Regions from separate parts of the Brevibacillus ruminantium genome, predicted to be linked through region 4. Evidence: riboswitches for the same ligand, from Rfam matches in the RefSeq annotation. Region 4 holds a riboswitch; each other region holds the start of a gene.
The links. A riboswitch is a leader RNA that binds a small molecule or an ion and turns the genes downstream of it on or off. The one in region 4 is predicted to bind cobalamin.

Region 1: it holds a riboswitch for cobalamin, as region 4 does, so the genes downstream of both, NDK47_RS05175 (energy-coupling factor ABC transporter permease) here and metE (5-methyltetrahydropteroyltriglutamate--homocysteine S-methyltransferase) in region 4, are expected to answer to the same signal.
Region 2: it holds a riboswitch for cobalamin, as region 4 does, so the genes downstream of both, NDK47_RS17205 (ABC transporter substrate-binding protein) here and metE (5-methyltetrahydropteroyltriglutamate--homocysteine S-methyltransferase) in region 4, are expected to answer to the same signal.
Region 3: it holds a riboswitch for cobalamin, as region 4 does, so the genes downstream of both, NDK47_RS02650 (acyl-CoA thioesterase) here and metE (5-methyltetrahydropteroyltriglutamate--homocysteine S-methyltransferase) in region 4, are expected to answer to the same signal.

Annotation. Positions count from the first base shown of each region.
Region 1 is NZ_CP098755.1:1,064,260-1,068,345, forward strand. Features, by position in the region: gene ald (alanine dehydrogenase) at 1-299, shown strand, start outside; gene NDK47_RS05170 (quinone-dependent dihydroorotate dehydrogenase) at 594-1,682, shown strand; cobalamin riboswitch at 1,749-1,942, shown strand; gene NDK47_RS05175 (energy-coupling factor ABC transporter permease) at 2,114-2,872, shown strand; gene NDK47_RS05180 (energy-coupling factor ABC transporter substrate-binding protein) at 2,876-3,160, shown strand; gene cbiQ (cobalt ECF transporter T component CbiQ) at 3,157-3,948, shown strand; gene NDK47_RS05190 (energy-coupling factor ABC transporter ATP-binding protein) at 3,945-4,086, shown strand, end outside.
Region 2 is NZ_CP098755.1:3,474,053-3,478,138, forward strand. Features, by position in the region: gene NDK47_RS17200 (FecCD family ABC transporter permease) at 1-827, opposite strand, end outside; gene NDK47_RS17205 (ABC transporter substrate-binding protein) at 942-1,973, opposite strand; cobalamin riboswitch at 2,215-2,419, opposite strand; gene NDK47_RS17210 (M24 family metallopeptidase) at 2,423-3,517, opposite strand; gene NDK47_RS17215 (alpha/beta fold hydrolase) at 3,644-4,086, shown strand, end outside.
Region 3 is NZ_CP098755.1:501,340-505,425, reverse strand. Features, by position in the region: gene NDK47_RS02660 (cytochrome c oxidase subunit II) at 1-147, opposite strand, end outside; gene NDK47_RS02655 (cytochrome c oxidase subunit 2A) at 175-336, opposite strand; gene NDK47_RS02650 (acyl-CoA thioesterase) at 630-1,106, opposite strand; cobalamin riboswitch at 1,306-1,500, opposite strand; gene NDK47_RS02645 (response regulator) at 1,607-2,263, opposite strand; gene NDK47_RS02640 (PAS domain-containing sensor histidine kinase) at 2,235-3,329, opposite strand; gene NDK47_RS02635 (GNAT family N-acetyltransferase) at 3,553-4,077, shown strand.
Region 4 is NZ_CP098755.1:2,853,030-2,857,115, forward strand. Features, by position in the region: gene metE (5-methyltetrahydropteroyltriglutamate--homocysteine S-methyltransferase) at 1-924, opposite strand, end outside; cobalamin riboswitch at 1,082-1,280, opposite strand; gene tnpA (IS200/IS605 family transposase) at 1,622-2,092, opposite strand; gene NDK47_RS14065 (hypothetical protein) at 2,308-2,508, opposite strand; gene NDK47_RS14070 (aldo/keto reductase) at 2,524-3,438, opposite strand; gene NDK47_RS14075 (DoxX family protein) at 3,836-4,086, shown strand, end outside.

The sequences.
Region 1 (4,086 bases), 1.8 Mb from region 4:
CCTGTGACCGCATCTCTACCCATGACAATCCGACCTATGAAAGACACGGGGTCATCCACTACTCCGTGGCCAATATGCCGGGGGCAGTTGCCCGCACGTCTACGCTGGCCTTGACAAACGTAACCGTACCATATGCGGTTCAACTGGCCAATAAAGGCTACCGTCAAGCGATCCTGGATAACCGTCCGTTGTCCAAAGGCGTAAACGTCATTGATGGAAAAGTGACGTACAAGGCAGTGGCGGAAGCACATAACCTGCCCTATGTGGCACTCGATGAAGTTTTGATGGTGAAAAACTAAGCCATTCTTTTGTAAAGTCGACAATCATACATTTACAGATCAACTGCCTGCCCTGCTGAATCGGGGCAGGCAGTTATTTATATTCTCAGTCAAATCCGGTTATTGATACCAATCCAGTTTCATCTTCCTGAATCGACCAGAGTTACGCTTACGGTGACATCGGCCAGGGCGTTGTTCGGGAGGGGAGAATCAAGCAATCTCTGCCAAGTGAAAAAAGAATCTCTCATTTTGTTCGCCTCTCTCCAAAAATGTGATATGCTACTAGGCAGAATAAACGCAGTGAGGAGTGCAGCGATGTATCAACTAGTGCGGAAATTCCTGTTTCAGATGGACGCGGAAGAGGTTCATGAAAAAACCGTCCATCTCCTCAAAATGGTGGAAAAGTCGCCTGCAGCGAAAAGTTTGTTGAAAATGATGTACCAGGTTCGCGACCAGCGCCTGGAGAATCAGATTTGGGGATTGAAATTTCCCAATCCTGTCGGGCTGGCAGCCGGCTTTGACAAAAATGCAGAAGTTTATCACGCCCTTGCTGCTTTGGGCTTTGGCTTTGTAGAGGTAGGAACGATTACTCCCCAGGGACAGCCAGGGAATCCACAGCCCCGGTTGTTCCGGCTGATGGAGCATCAAGCGATCATCAACCGAATGGGGTTCAATAATCTGGGAGCGTATCTGGCCTCCCAAAACCTGATTGATTACGCCTATGCGGATGTTCCGATCGGGATCAATCTCGGGAAAAACAAGATCACGCCAAATGAAGAGGCAGCCCAGGATTACAGCAAATGTCTGGACATGCTGTATCCCTATGGTCACTATTTTGTGATCAACGTCAGCTCGCCCAACACACCCAATCTGCGCGATTTGCAGGAGACGGAGAGTTTGCGTGCTTTGATCCGGGCCATCCGGGAGAAAGCGGCAGAGCTGCAGGGCCGCGGAGTCGCTGCCAAACCGATCCTGTTGAAGGTAGCGCCAGACATGGCAGACGAGCAGATGCGCGATGTCGTTCAGGCAGCCGTGGAGGAAGGTCTCTCCGGGATTATCGCGACCAATACGACGCTCTCCCGCGAGGCCGTACAAGACCATCCCCGTGCCGATGAGGCAGGCGGACTCAGCGGCAGGCCGCTGGAGGAGAGAGCGACGGCTTGGGTAAAAGAAATCTATCAGGAAGTGGGCGACAGGGTTCCAATTATCGGGGTAGGCGGCATCTTTACAGGCGAGGATGCGTACCGCAAGATTCGCGCTGGCGCCAGCCTGGTTCAGGTGTACTCGGGCATGATCTACCAGGGACCCGCGATCGTCAAAACGATTAATAAACAACTGCTTCGCCTGCTGGAACGCGATGGCTTTTCCCATGTGAAAGAAGCCATCGGTGCAGATGCTCGTTGATCCTTTTTCTTTTGCAAGGGATCGTATATAATAGAGCAATCAACTACGAATTTTCGGAAAAAGACAACTGAATCTATGCAGACAGGTGCCCTTATCTTGATAAGGGGTAACAGGGAATCGGGTGCAAATCCCGAGCGGTCCCGCCACTGTAACCAGGGGAATGCTCTTTTATCCTGCAGCCACTCATCGATCCGATGGGGAAGGCAAAAAGAGCGTGTTGATCCGGAAGCCAGGAGACCTACCTAGCTGCACACCCAAAATGCCTTCGAGGAAAGGAGAGGTGAGCCGAGACAAAAACGACTGTCCCAAAGTGTCGTTTGTTGTGGTGTGCCAGCTCATCCGTTCCGGGTGAGCTTTTTTGATGCAACCACAGCTTTGTGGACTTGCGGTGCAAAAGAGTGAAATAAAATGCAAAAGAGGGAGGGTTCTGGATGAAAGGGAGACGGACACGATCAAGTTTTCTGTTGATTGCCGGCTTGATGATCTATTTTTTGCTGAATACGCCGGAAACCGGACATGCCATGCATATCATGGAGGGATACTTGCCGGTAGGGTGGTCGCTGTTTTGGTGGGCTGCGTTTCTGCCATTCTTTTTCCTGGGTTTGCGCTCCATTCGGCGAATTGTCAAGGAACGCCCGGAGTTTAAGCTGCTTTTGGGCGTAGCCGGGGCATTTGCTTTTGTGCTGTCAGCGCTGAAAATTCCCTCGGTGACGGGCAGCAGCTCGCACCCGACCGGTACGGGCCTGGGCTCCATTTTGTTTGGCCCATGGGTGATGGCGGTTTTGGGCAGCCTGGTACTGCTCTTTCAGGCGCTTTTGCTGGCCCACGGCGGGTTGACTACGCTGGGAGCCAACGCCTTCTCCATGGCCGTCGTCGGACCGGTTGTCGCCTACGGTGTCTATCGATTGGTGGCAGGCAGACTGGGCAAACAAAAGATCGGCATTTTCCTGGCTGCTGCACTGGCTGATCTGAGCACCTATCTGGTTACCTCTGTTCAGTTGGCATTGGCTTTTCCGGCTGCCTCAGGCGGAATCGCCGCTTCCTTTGCCAAATTTGCCGGAATTTTTGCTCTCACACAAGTGCCGCTGGCGATCAGTGAGGGGCTGCTTACCGTGCTCGTATGGAATTGGCTTCAGGCGTACAATGGTCAAGAACTGACGCAGCTCAGGCTGCTGAAAAAGGAGGGCTAAGCGGTGAAGCGTTGGACAAACTGGGTGCTGCTGCTGTTGGTCGCCGTTCTTGCCGTCGTTCCGCTGGTATTGGTAAAGGATTCCGAATTCGCCGGGGCAGATGGCGCGGCGGAGGAAGCGATAACGGAAATGGCTCCCGATTATGAGCCGTGGTTCCAACCTCTGCTGGAGCCTCCTGGCGGTGAAACAGAGAGCTTGTTATTTGCTCTGCAGGCCGCTCTTGGCGCGGGTGTGATCGGTTATGCCATCGGAGTGTACCGCGGCCGGCTCCAAAATGGGAAAGAATGATTGGACGCATTGACACGCTGGCATACGGAAGCAGACTGCGCAATCTTCCGCCCGTGCACAAGCTGCTGTTCGCCATCGGGGCGCTGGTGCTGGCGCTTGTCAGTCATCCGCTGGTTCAGGCCCTGCTTTTCGTCTGGATGAGCCTCTGGATTACGGTGTATGCCCGTGTGCCCTGGCGGATCTATGTCCTGGTTGTGAGTGCATCGCTGGCCTTTTTGCTGGCAGGAGCGCCTGCGCTGCTCATTGAAATTGCAGGGGGGCAGGAATGGAGCCCGACAGACAGTGTCTGGGCAAGCTGGCAGCTTGGAGGCTGGGTCTTCTATGTGACAGAGGCTGGACTGACAAGAGTAGGGATTCTGGCAGCGAGATCGCTAACCGCGCTTTCCTGCTTTTCCTTTCTGCTCTTTACCGTTCCGTTTGCCGAAATTCTGCAGGTACTGCGAAAAATAGGAGTTCCCTCCATTTTGACCGATCTGATGATGATCATGTATCGCTTTGTCTTTGTCCTGCTGGAGACTGCAGAGCAGATGTGGACGGCGCAGAAGGCAAGAGGAGGGCATGGCGGGCTGAGTGAAACGCTGAAGGATGCAGGGAGATTGGTCTTTCAGTTGTTCACCCGTTCGATGATCCGCTATCGACAGATGTACATCAGCATGACGGCCAGAGGATTTCTCGATGATTTCCGGGTGATCGGCTATTCCACGCATGTCCGTTCCAAAAGATATGAATCGGAGGCGGTGGCTGGTTTATTGCTGCTGCTCATGCTGGAATGGTGGACAGGGGGATGAAAGATGTGAATGCCAAAGCGACTGCCAGTGAGACAACCGAGCTGCTGCGATTCTCGGACGTCCGCTACACATATCCGGGAGCGGGTCACCCCGCGCTGAGCGGCCTTTCGTTGACAGTACCGCAGGGGAAAAAATGCG
Region 2 (4,086 bases), 620 kb from region 4:
GCTCCGGTTATCGAGACGATGACACCTGTCAACAAAGCAGTAATCACCAACAGTATTTTTCGGAATCGCTCCGTATTGACCCCCAAGGTACGGGCCGTTTCCTCTCCCATCATGATGGCATTGAGGGAGCGGTACTGTAGCATCAATGCGAAAAGCCCAACCAGAACAATAAAAGAAGGCATGCCGAGATACGTCCATTTCCCCCCGGCCAAGCTGCCCTGCATCCAGAACAGGACCGTCTGAATGCCGTGCTCGTTTGGTGCCGTAAAGATGATCATGCTGGTAATGGCTGACAACACAGCCGCTACGGCGATGCCGGACATGAGCAATCGGACTGTCGAGTTCTGTCCTCCCATCCGGGACAGCGTAAACACCAAGATGGTGGAAATGAGCGAGCCAGTAAATGCTGCCATTGAAACGGCATATTGCCCGTACATGCTGAATGCTCCAAGCAGAATGGCGAGCGTGGCACCAACGGATGCGCCCGAGGAAACGCCAAGCAGATACGGATCTGCCAGCGAATTTCGCACCAGTGCCTGAATCGTCACGCCGACCACTGACAGACCCGCTCCCACAATCACGGCCAGGAGCACGCGTGGAAAACGGATTTGCCATATGATGGTTTCTTCCGATTTTGACCAGTCTGCCTCTGCCCAACCCCCGATCACTGGCACATGGGAGAGGGCGATTCGCCATACCGTTTCCGGTTGAATTGCAACTGACCCAAGCGTAACGGCCAACGTCACACTGGCAACGAGGCCGATACCCAGAAGCAGCAAAATCGATGAAAACCATGCCTTCGACCTTCTGATGTCTTTTGTGAGCATTTCGCTGCTTTCCGGTCCCTTCGTGGAGACCATTTTCTCAACCGTTGTTTTAGGCATCTTATCCTCCCTTCGACGCGATCAGCAATAACAGGCCAGGGCGGCGGGTTACCAGGATTATTGCTTAAATGCTTCCGGATAGAACCCTTCGGCAAGTGTTTGCAAGGCAAGCGGCGCTCGTACCCCTTCTGCGGCTGCAGACAAAGGCAGCACAATCAGTCGCTTGTTCTGGATGGCAGGCAGCTCCGCCAGTTCTTTTTTCGACAGCAGGAAGTTGCGTTTCTGCTCCACAGTCTTATCTCCGTAATCGACGATGACGATGACGTCCGCTTTGCGCGCGACTACTTCTTCCCAGCTAGTGGTTGTCCAGCCTTTCGGGATATCATCAAATACGTTTTTGCCTCCTGCAAGTCGAATCAAAGTCGTCATATAGTTATTAGCCGCCGTAAAAGGCTGGTCTTCTCCATTGTCGTAGACGAAAACACGCAGCGGTTCTTTTTGTTCCCCAATTCGGTCAGTAATTTCTTTCATCTCTTTTTTGATTTTCTCAATCAGTTCGTCTGCCTTCTCTTCCACCCGGAAAATACGGCCGATATTGCTGATGTCAGCAAAAACATCTTCGGGCTCTGGCCCTGTCATGTTGGAGGATTGGTGGAGATACGGCTTAATCCCTAATTTTTCCAATCCATCAATCGTTCCGACCGCTTTCTCTGTAAAAGCACTTTTCCAGCCAGCGTAGACAAAGTCCGGCTCTGCTGCAAGCAGCACTTCTTTGGATGGGTACTTCGCAGAAAGAACGGGAACCTTGGCGTAGGCGTCCTGGTATTCCGGCAAAATGCTGTCGTCCAGATACGCGGTCCCGGCCATCTTGTCTTCAAGACCGAGGGCAAGCATCACCTCAGTCACATGTTGATTGAGGGAAACTGCTCTTTTGGGCACCTCGGTGAACGTAACTGTTCTCCCATCTATTTGGACAGTAACCGGATTCGTGCTGTTTCCGTCACCAGCTTTCGCCGTTTCCTGCGACGGAGTATTATTGGGAGCAGACGCGTTGTTTGCTGGAGTGGCGCTGCCGCAGCCGGTGAGGAACAGGACAGCCGCGATCCCTGTTAGCATCCAGTTCCGAATTCCTATGTACTTAGCTTTCATCATGTTACTTCCTCCCTTTTCATCACTACACATTTATGAAAAACCACGTGTTCGCCTCTCGTCTCTTGATGTCTGTAACGCGGTGGTTTTACCAGTGTGAGCGGAGGGATGCCAGAAAAAAAGCACCTTCCGATGTTTGCGGAAGATGCTTCTTATAGCTTGCATGTGCATAGAAACAAAAGGATAGCCGGATAGCGTCTACGCTGATGCTCCTGATACACTTTCCCCATCCGCGTGGGTTCATCGTGCGTGCTTCATGGCAGGTCTCCTGGCTTGGGTTCATCACGCCTTGCTCCTTCCCATTTCGCGCTCTGGCAAAACAGTGGATTCACGCAAGGACGCTCCCCTTCACAGTGGCGGGACCGCGTCGGATTTTCACCGATCTTCCCTATTAAGTAACCGGAACGATGTTCGCTCCGGATTACACCATGAAACGAGTAGCTCGTATTCTATTTTCCAATCACTTGCAGTTGCTTCGGATATTGCGTCAACACTTCGCATCCGTCCGCTGTAACCAGAATGTCGTCCTCAATTCGCACACCGCCAACACCCGGCACATAAACACCCGGCTCGATGGTAAATACCATTCCTGGACGAAGTGTATCCTGGTTTTGCCCATGGACGGAAGGATACTCGTGCACATCCATCCCCAGGCCGTGTCCCAGTCGGTGAATAAAGTACTCTCCGTATCCCTTGTCTGAAATCACGCGGCGTGCGGTTTGGTCCAAATGGGCCAGGGTTACACCCGGGCGAACCTCGGCAATCGCCGCTTCATTGGCGGCCAGCACGGTTTCATAGATATCCCGAAGCTGCTCGCTGATTTCACCAACGGCAAAGGTGCGCGTGATGTCTGACACGTACCCGTCTGCCAGGACTCCGAGGTCAAACAAAAGCAGCTCACCTTCTCGGACCTCACGGCTGCCTGGTTTTCCATGAGGCAGGGCGGACTTTTCGCCGGCCAGCACCATCGTGCTAAACGATGGTCCCTCCGCGCCCAAACGTTTCATCTGGTATTCCAGGTCAGCAACCACTTCCGCTTCGGTGACGCCAGGCTTCAGTGACTTCACAACCGCGTCCAAAGCAGCTTCCACCAGCTTGACAGCGTGCTTCATGCGCTCTACTTCATCCGCTGATTTGATTAAACGCATTTCACGAAGCGGCTCCTCTACATCGACATAGCTTTCAGCAGCAATCTGCGCACTCATCGCTTCAAAGCGGTCAACTGTCATGTGACTTTTTTCCAGCCCCAGCGTTTTTAGTCCGGGTGGCAAGGCGTTCTTCAAGACATCATAAGGGTTGTCTGTATCAGTATGGGTCAGAATGTTTTTCATGGCAGACGCTTCGGCCGCAGCCGACCGGTCCAGTGCCGGAACGATCAGGGAAGGTTCTCCGGCAGCTGGGATTACCAGGCCCATGAACCGCTCGTGCGGCTCGGTCAAAAACCCTGTCAGGTAGTAAACGTGCTTTGGCAATGTAATCAAAGCAACGTCTATTCCTTCCTTTTGCATATAGGCAAGAATGCGCTGAATACGTTCTTGATACAAAGGGGGTCAACCGCCTTTCTTTGGGTATCATACTGCGAGGATACCATTTCCTCACCAAAAAAAGAAGCGAACGGACGAAAAAACTATGCGCAGTTTCGGACAGGATAAAACAGAGGTGAATCACGAATGAGCGAAACATCAATCGTTTCATCTGCTAAAGGCTCCAAGCTAGCGGTGCAGCTGTACGGCAACGGCCAGCCGCTTGTATGCATCCATGCGCCTGGCATCGGGATGATCAATTTCTCCCGTTTACACGAATTAGCCGAGCACTTTCAACTTATCCTCCCTGATCTTCCCGGCCACGGAGCGAGCGATCCGCTGCCCATCCCTTTTACGATGGCCGATCTTAGCGAGACGTTGGAGGAAACGATTCACGCTCTCGGACATGAGCGAGTGGTCGTGATGGGCTATTCCCAAGGGGCTTCTCTCGCCCTGAAATGGTGCCTGCGCCATCCGCATTCAATCGCGGGTCTTGTGCTGGTCAGCGGTTTTTCCGAGGTGAATGAGTGGTACCTGCACTCGCGCTTTTATTTGGCCGAGGCAATTGCCAGGATGGGTGGTGTGGGAGT
Region 3 (4,086 bases), 2.4 Mb from region 4:
CGATACTTTCGTCGGGTCGATCATTTCCATGTTGCTCGGAGGGGCCATACCCATTGCGAAGGCGTTCACACAAAGCAGCACAATAAACAGCGCCAGGCCTCCTGCCCCCAGAATCAGCCAGATTTTTTCGTAACGGTGCAGATGCATCGTTTCACAACCTCCCTCTCTTCCCTGCTATGCACGATCCAGGAATAATCCGAATACACCAAACCAACTTAGGAGTATGATAGCGCCAACCAGTAATACAGCGATAAATGTCCCTTTCAGGTCCTGCGATTCAGGCTTCAGTTTCTTTGCCTCTTCGAGTTGACGCTGTGTTTCTGTCTTTGTCTCCACGGCTCTCTCCTCCTTTCCCGATACCGTACGAGCTGTTCCTTTTTACGACTTCATTCTACTCTCTGGCGGCTTGCACTGTAATTCAGGGAAAACCCCTAAAAACCCCCGGGAACCTCCTGATATTCCCTAATTCCTGACACATTTTGGACATAACCGACAATCTTCGTCATCCACTTCTTAACAAAAACCGGCAGCCCGTATGTACAGGACTGCCGGTCGTGATTCGTGATCGATTTTATGGCGTTTCTATGCTAGTTCCGACGTTATTCTTTCATGCTCGTACGTTTTTTCTTTCATGCCTGTTCGCGACGGTTTCTTCTGATCTCGTAGCGTTCTTTTGCTTGTTCATGCTGCCGCATTTCCTCTTCTGTTTCAGGAATAACCTGTGGGACAGGAGCAGGCTTGCCGTTTTCATCCAGGGCGATAAACGTCAAATATGCACGTGCGGTTACTTTCCTTTCGGCTGTTATCAAATTCTCCGACTCTACCTTTACATAGATTTCCATCGACGTTTTGTGCACCCACGTCACATACGCCTCCAGGTTGATCGCTTCTCCGGTTTTGATCGGGGCCAGGAAGTCAAAACTGTCGCTGGAAACGGTGACGACGGGCTTGCGGCAGTGTCTCATCGCCGCTATACACGCGATTTTATCGACATAGGCCATTACTTTGCCGCCGAAAATCGTATTGTGGTGATTGGTATCTGGGGGAAAAACCAGATCTGTCATACATGTTCTGGATTCACGGATGGGTTTTGCTGGTTGTTGCATGAGGGACCTCCCATTATTGCGTATTGGCAAAGCAAGTGCTCTTGTCTTGCGCCCGCATCTGCTGTTTCGCTGAAAATAGAAAAGGCATCTCTATCGATCCAATGGAAAGTTAGAGATGCCAAAATGAGCAGGGGCTTGCAAAGCCTCCTGCGTGATTCACGCTAGCCACCCTAACACCTCCCTATCTCCCGTAGGTCAAGCAGTGTCGTCGAAACAGGCAGGTCTCCTGACTAAAGGCTCTCCATCAGCAACCGCCTTCCCAATCCTTCCGGATCAGTGGCTCATATGGTGCTGACTCCCCTCTTACAGTGGCGGGACCGTGTCGGATTTTCACCGAGCTTCCCTTTTCATCCTTGAACGCCGCGTTCAAAGAACCTGTTTCCACTTATGTAGTTCATACGACTGCAAAATAAACACTGAATCCATGGTAGCATTTTCGCCGAAGCTCGTCGACATGCAGAACACAAAAAAAGGCAAGCTGCTGTGCTTGCCCATGCGACCTATTCAAAATCAAGCCAACCTTTCTTAATCGCATACCGCACCAGATCAGGACGGGTGCGCAGATGAAGCTTCTCCATGATGTGCGCCTTATGGGATTCGACCGTCTTCACGGATACGGTCAACTGTTCGGCAATCTCCTTGTTGCTGAAGCCTTTGGCGATCAGGATCAGGACTTCCTTTTCCCGCTCGGTCAGAATCTCGTATTTCGCCTGCTCTTCCCCATTTTTCACCATTTGCAAAAACTCTTCGATCAGCGATTTGGTCGCGGACGGATACAGATAGGCCATCCCTTTTGACACCGTGCGGATCGCCGCAATCAGATCCAGATCAGGAGCGCTTTTTAAAATATAGCCAGCCGCTCCTGCCTGCAACACACGAAACAGATATTCCTCGTCATCGTGCATTGTCAGGACGAGCACCTGAATTCCGGGAGCTGCTTCTTTAAGCCGCCCTGTAGCCGAAAGACCGTTCTCTCCCGGCGGCATGCTGAGGTCCATCAGCACTACATCCGGCCGAATTTCAAGCGCCTTGTCAAATGCCTCTTTGCCGTCCGCTGCATAGCCGACAACCTCCATATCCGGCTGGGCGTCAATCAACATGCCCAAGCCCGTGCGCACGACAGCGTGATCATCCGCGATCAAGACTCGAATGCCCATCTTCTGCTTCCCCCTTTGCGACTGGTATACGAACAATCACCGTGGTTCCCTCTCCGATCACGGAGCGGATATCAACACTGCCTTTCAAGAGTTGAGCCCGTTCCTTCATCCCGAACAGCCCCAGACCAGAGCCTTTGTTTTCAGCCAGCTCCACATCAAAGCCGACGCCGTCATCGACAATGGTCACCACCAGTTCTTTTTCCCGAGCCTCAAATATAATGCCCAGCGTGTGGGCTTGTGCGTATTTTGCTGTATTGGTCATCGCCTCCTGGACGATGCGGTAAAGGGCGGTCTCCACAGGCGCAGAGTACCGCTGCCACTCTCCCTGAACATGCAGGTCTACAGATAGGCCAAAGCTTTTTTCCACCCGTTTGATCAGCGAACGCAGAGCTGGCAACAGCCCGAGATCATCCAGAGCGGAAGGGCGCAGCTCCAAAGCCATGCGCTTTACTTCCTCCATCGCCTTCGCCGTCATCTGTTGGATTTCGGTGACATGCTGCTTCATGGGACCGCTCAGCTTTCCTTGTCCCAGTACGTTCAGCCCGACCAGGATGCTGTATAGTGCCTGCCCAACGCCGTCGTGAAGCTCGCGGGAAATGCGCTTTCGCTCTTCTTCCTGAGCCTGAATCACAAAATTGGTCAGCTTGTGTTGATAGCGTTCTTTTTCCGCCCGCAACTGCATGGTCATATCACGGAGAATCATCACCATTTTTCCATCTGCCCCCTCGGGCAGCCTCGTAGAGCTGGCTGCGACGGGATACTCACGCCCATCTTTTGTCCTTACCCGCATTTCAAAGGAGGGCATCTGGGTACGCTTGAAGAAACAGTCCGTACAGGTACTCTCCTCCTGACAAGTAGCCATGCCCAAACAGATTTCACATATATGCTTGCTACCGACCAATTCTTCCTTTGACCAGCCTGACATCCGTTCCATAGCGGCATTCACGGTCACGATTGTTCCGCTGTGATCCACGACCAAAACAGCGTCACTGATATTCGCAAATATGGACTGTAAGAGCGTATCGGTTTCTTGTGACGCACCCATTTCTTCCATCCACGCGTTCATGGTGATCCTCCTCACAGACAAACATCCTATCGCTATTGTAGGGGGTGGGGCGTGGAAAGTGAATCGGGGAATTCCCTTAACATCCGGGGAGCTGACTTAGGAAGCTGCTTCCCCAACCCGCAATTTTGGGGATTTTCTGTCTAAACAAGTGGAAGAATTCCCTGCTTCGTGGTACTTTTTGATCATGCATCATCCAAAATCACGGAAGAAAGAAGGGCGCCCCATGGACCAAACCCATGACCTGACGATCAGAATCTTGCAGCCGGAGGACGCAGAGTCGTATATTGCCTTGCGTCTGGAGGCTCTTCAGCAAAATCCCGAGGCCTTTTTAACCACCTACGAGGAAATGCGCCAGGATCCCAACATGCTGGAGACCTGGAGGGCCCGCTTGAAGCCGACAGCGGATTTATTCACGGTAGGGACATTTATGGGGCGCTCTTTAATTGGCGTAGCCACACTCAGGCGGGAAAGCCATCTGAAATTACGCCACAAGGCTTCACTCGTAGGCGTTTATTTTACGCCTGCCCAAAGAGGTCGCGGCTCCGCCAAAATGCTGATTTCTCACCTGATCGAAATAGCGCGGAAACAGGAAGGATTGGAACAAATTCATCTCACGGTCGCAAGCGACAATCTTCCCGCTGTATCGCTCTATGCCGCTCTTGGGTTTACGAGATTTGGCACAGAAAAAAACGCCCTCAAATACGACGGCGTTTACCAGGATGAAGACTACATGACATTGTTCCTCTAATCAAACCGG
Region 4 (4,086 bases):
TCTCAAAAGTTTCCATTTGTGAGGGAGGTGCGAGCGCCAAATATTTCGACCGTCTACCACACCGATGCCAAGTACTTTATCTTCTGGAAATCCGCACGTTGTAAGATACCGGAGATTCTGTCCGATGCCGTGAACAAAATCCAATCCAATACCCTGAACGGGAAGGTTGATCACATCGGGGTAGAATTCTACGGAATCAAAATAGGTTTGCAGCATAATGTTCAGATGGGGTGCTGCTTCATGAAGCTGCTTGTAAATGTATGACACGGTTTCCATCTCCTCTTTACTGAGAGAAGAAACCAAAATCGGCTCATCCAGTTGAACCCATTCCACCCCTTCTTGCTCTAACTCCCGTAAAATTTGCTGATACAACGGGACGAGTTGCAAGATAAGGGCTGGTAATTGTGCAGGGACATATCCCTTTGAAAGTTTGATAAACGTGTATGGGCCGACGATGACAGGCTTTCCTTTGATGCCAAGCTTCTCTTTTGCTTCGCGATAAGCAAGAAGGGGCTTGTTTTCTGTTAAGGTCGGAGTCCTGTCGCCAATCTCTGGAACAATATAGTGATAATTTGTGTTAAACCATTTTGTCATTTCACACGCGATCGCTTCTTGACTGCCACGCGCCATAGCAAAGTATGTCTGAAGTGGAACAACTCCACCTTCATAAGGAAACCGTTTTGGGACCAAGCCAAACATGACAGCCGTGTCCAGCATATGATCGTAACATGTAAAATCACCGACAGGGATATAATCGATCCCTTTCTCTTTTTGCTTCTGTAAGTGATGGAGTCGAATCTGTTCCATCTGTTGAAGGAAGTTGGATTCTTCTAATGTTCCCGCCCAAAATGCTTCCAGAGCCTTTTTCCATTCACGGTTTTCTCCTATACGTGGATATCCCAGGTTACTGCTTTTGATACTCATCTAAATACCTCCCCATACAAATAGTCTTTGCGTTACTCCAATAGAAAAAGGCATCTCTAACGTTCAGAAAGAAAGTTAGAAATGCCTAAATAAGCAGTGAAGTTTCACGCACTACTGCCATAGTGGATCTAACACCTCCCTATCTCCCGTAGGTCTTGCAGTGTTGTCGAAACAGGCAGGTCTCCTGACTTAAGGCTCATCATCAGCTGCATGCCTTCCCAATCCTGATGGATCAGTGGCGACTTCCTGCGCTGACTCCCCTTTTACAGTGGCGGGACCGTGTCGGATTTGCACCGAACTTCCCTTTTCATCCTTGAACGTTACTCACTCAAGGAACCTGTTTCCAGTTATTCAATTGATAAATGTACTCGCCCTCAATTATAAACTGAGCAAGATGTAAAAATATAAACTATCCACACAGGAATAGTATATATTTCCATTATCTTAATTGAATTGGTTACAAATTTCAATCATTTTTAACGATGCGATGCGTTCCGACCCGAAATCGATAGTCGGCTGTGTTGCTTTTCTCGGTTTCAAGTCAACGATCGTCTCGACTGAAAGTGAGTCATAACCACCGGCTTAGCCGGTGGCTTCCATTAGCCCTATAAGGGCATGTTACAAGCAAGCGCCTCAAAGGCGCCCTGAAAGTCTGCCAACCGCGTGTTGCCTCGGGCAGCCCCTGAAAAGGGGCTCCTTACCTGCCCTTTTTCACCGACTCACCCGTAAACGGATCGATCAGCTCTTTCATCGTTAATTGTTCATAGTTCTTGTCCTCCACTAATTGGTTCCGAATATATTCCTCAATTACCTTTTTGTTTCTTCCTACTGTATCTACGTAGTACCCTCTGCACCAAAATTGACGATTTCCATATCGGTATTTCATATTTGCAAACTTATCAAAGATCATCAATGAACTTTTTCCTTTTAAGTAACCCATGAACTCGGACACGCTTAACTTAGGCGGAATACTCACTAACATGTGAATATGATCCACGCAAGCTTCCGCTTCAATGATCTCCACTCCTTTTCGTTCGCATAACTCCCGTAAAATTTTCCCTATCTCTCTCCTCAATTTCCCATATATCACTTGTCTTCGGTATTTCGGAGCAAATACGATATGATATTTACAGTTCCATTTGGTATGTGCTAGACTGCTCTTGTCCATCCTTTGTCCTCCTGTGATAAGTGTAAGCGGTTGGCAGACCGGCTCTCATCTTATCACCGAGTTCAAAGGATGACTACTCATAGCTATAAGCTTTCCCGAACCCCCAGTCTAACTGGGGGTTTTCTTATACAAAAAATAACCCTGCAGGCATTTCTTGCCTCACAAGGTTATGTTTGAGCGTCCAATGGGCTGTTCAAGCTGGAGCCACTTCTCGGCTATATGTGATTGGCAAACAGATAGGAAAGGAACAGATAGGCGCTCAGGACAGTCCCGACCATGAACAGGACACCGCTTTTCACTTTCTTTTGCACCAAATGGAGAAAACCGAAGCAAAACAGAACGCCGGTAACGCTAAAAAACGCGATGCCCAGCCAAAATACGTTCCATGGTAAAAGTGACAAATCGATATTCGCCACAAAAACACCGCCTTGCTATATATTTTGAGGGTGATCCCCGGACACCAGTTCCGCAGCTTTTGCATTTGCCTCTACCTGAGCAGGGCTTTTGCAGCCCGGAATGACCGCTGTGACTGCTGGATGCTTCAAGCACCAGGCGAGCGCCCACTGCGCCATGTCAACTCCTGGAGGTACTTCTTTGCTTTTGATCTCTTCCGCTTGCTGAAGCAAGGAAAGCACACGCTCCTGATCGTGATTATGCCGTACATCATTGGTGCCAAACTGAGTGCCCGGCTTGTATTTTCCGCTGAGATACCCGCTCGCCAGCGGCACCCGAGCAAGCACACCGAGATCTTGCTCCTGGCAAAGGGGGAGCACTTGCTCTTCCGGCGCTTGATCCAAACGGTTGTAGACGACCTGAATGGTTTTGGCGTTTACCTTTGAAGCTGATGATGTTTGGTGTACCTGATTGTTTTTCGCGATGGACAGACCGAGATGACGGATTTTTCCCGCAGCTATCTGTTTGTCCAGCATGGTCCAAAGCTCATCGTTGTCAAAGGCTTCGTCAGGACCGGAGTGGAACTGATACAGATCGATATAATCTGTCTGCAAAGCGCGAAGGGACGCATCCAGCTGCTTCAGAACATCATCAGCGCTGTAGTCGTTGGTCCGCGTAAATTTGTCATGAAAATGATGACCGAATTTCGTCGCAACCACCCAATCTTCGCGGCGATCCTTTCGCAAATAGCCACCGATCAGTTGCTCAGACAAATGATCGCCATAGCATTCCGCGGTGTCGATCAGATTGATTCCCATTTCCTTCGCTTTGTCCAGAATGTGGTCGACTTCTTCCTGAGTGAAATCATGACCCCACTCTCCTCCAAATTGCCAAGTCCCGATACCAATGACGGATACGTTCAATTCGGTTTTGCCGAGTCTACGATATTTCACGAACACCCCTCCTCTATCATTCTCCTCCAACGTTTGGAGATCGCAGCCATTATGGCAGGAAACCTTATCATACAAGAAGATACTCTCGATCGCTCTCCGCAAATCAGCGGACTGCATGCAAAGGGAAACACGTTTGGATGACAGCCCACAGTAGTAGTATACCTGAAGGATCTGAGCTTCTACCAGTCGGCTCTTGCGTTTGAATTCTACAAAACAATGAATTTAAAAAAGTCTCTTGACTGGAAAAGGGTACCTCTGAAATAATACTTACAAGTAACATTACTTTTAAGTAATTTAATAAATTTGCGTGCTTGTCGGTCTATGTCGGCAAGACGCCATTCAAAAAGGAGGGTCTCGATTGATCCTGAAGCTCATACAGGCTCTGCTGGCAGTATTCATGGGTACGGGCGGCCTCATCAAGATTGCCCGTGTTCCTTTTCAAGTCGAGCACTGGAGTCACTATCAATATCCCCTGTTGTTCATGACCGTCGTCGGACTGCTGGAGCTGATCGGAGCAGTCGCCCTGGCCGGAGGCTTCTGGAACAAAAGCCTGGCAGTGGCAGCAGGTGTACTCTTTATCCCCCTCATGCTCGGGGCGATCCATGCTCATCTCTTCCGTGCCAGGCAACCGATCATGACGATACTTCC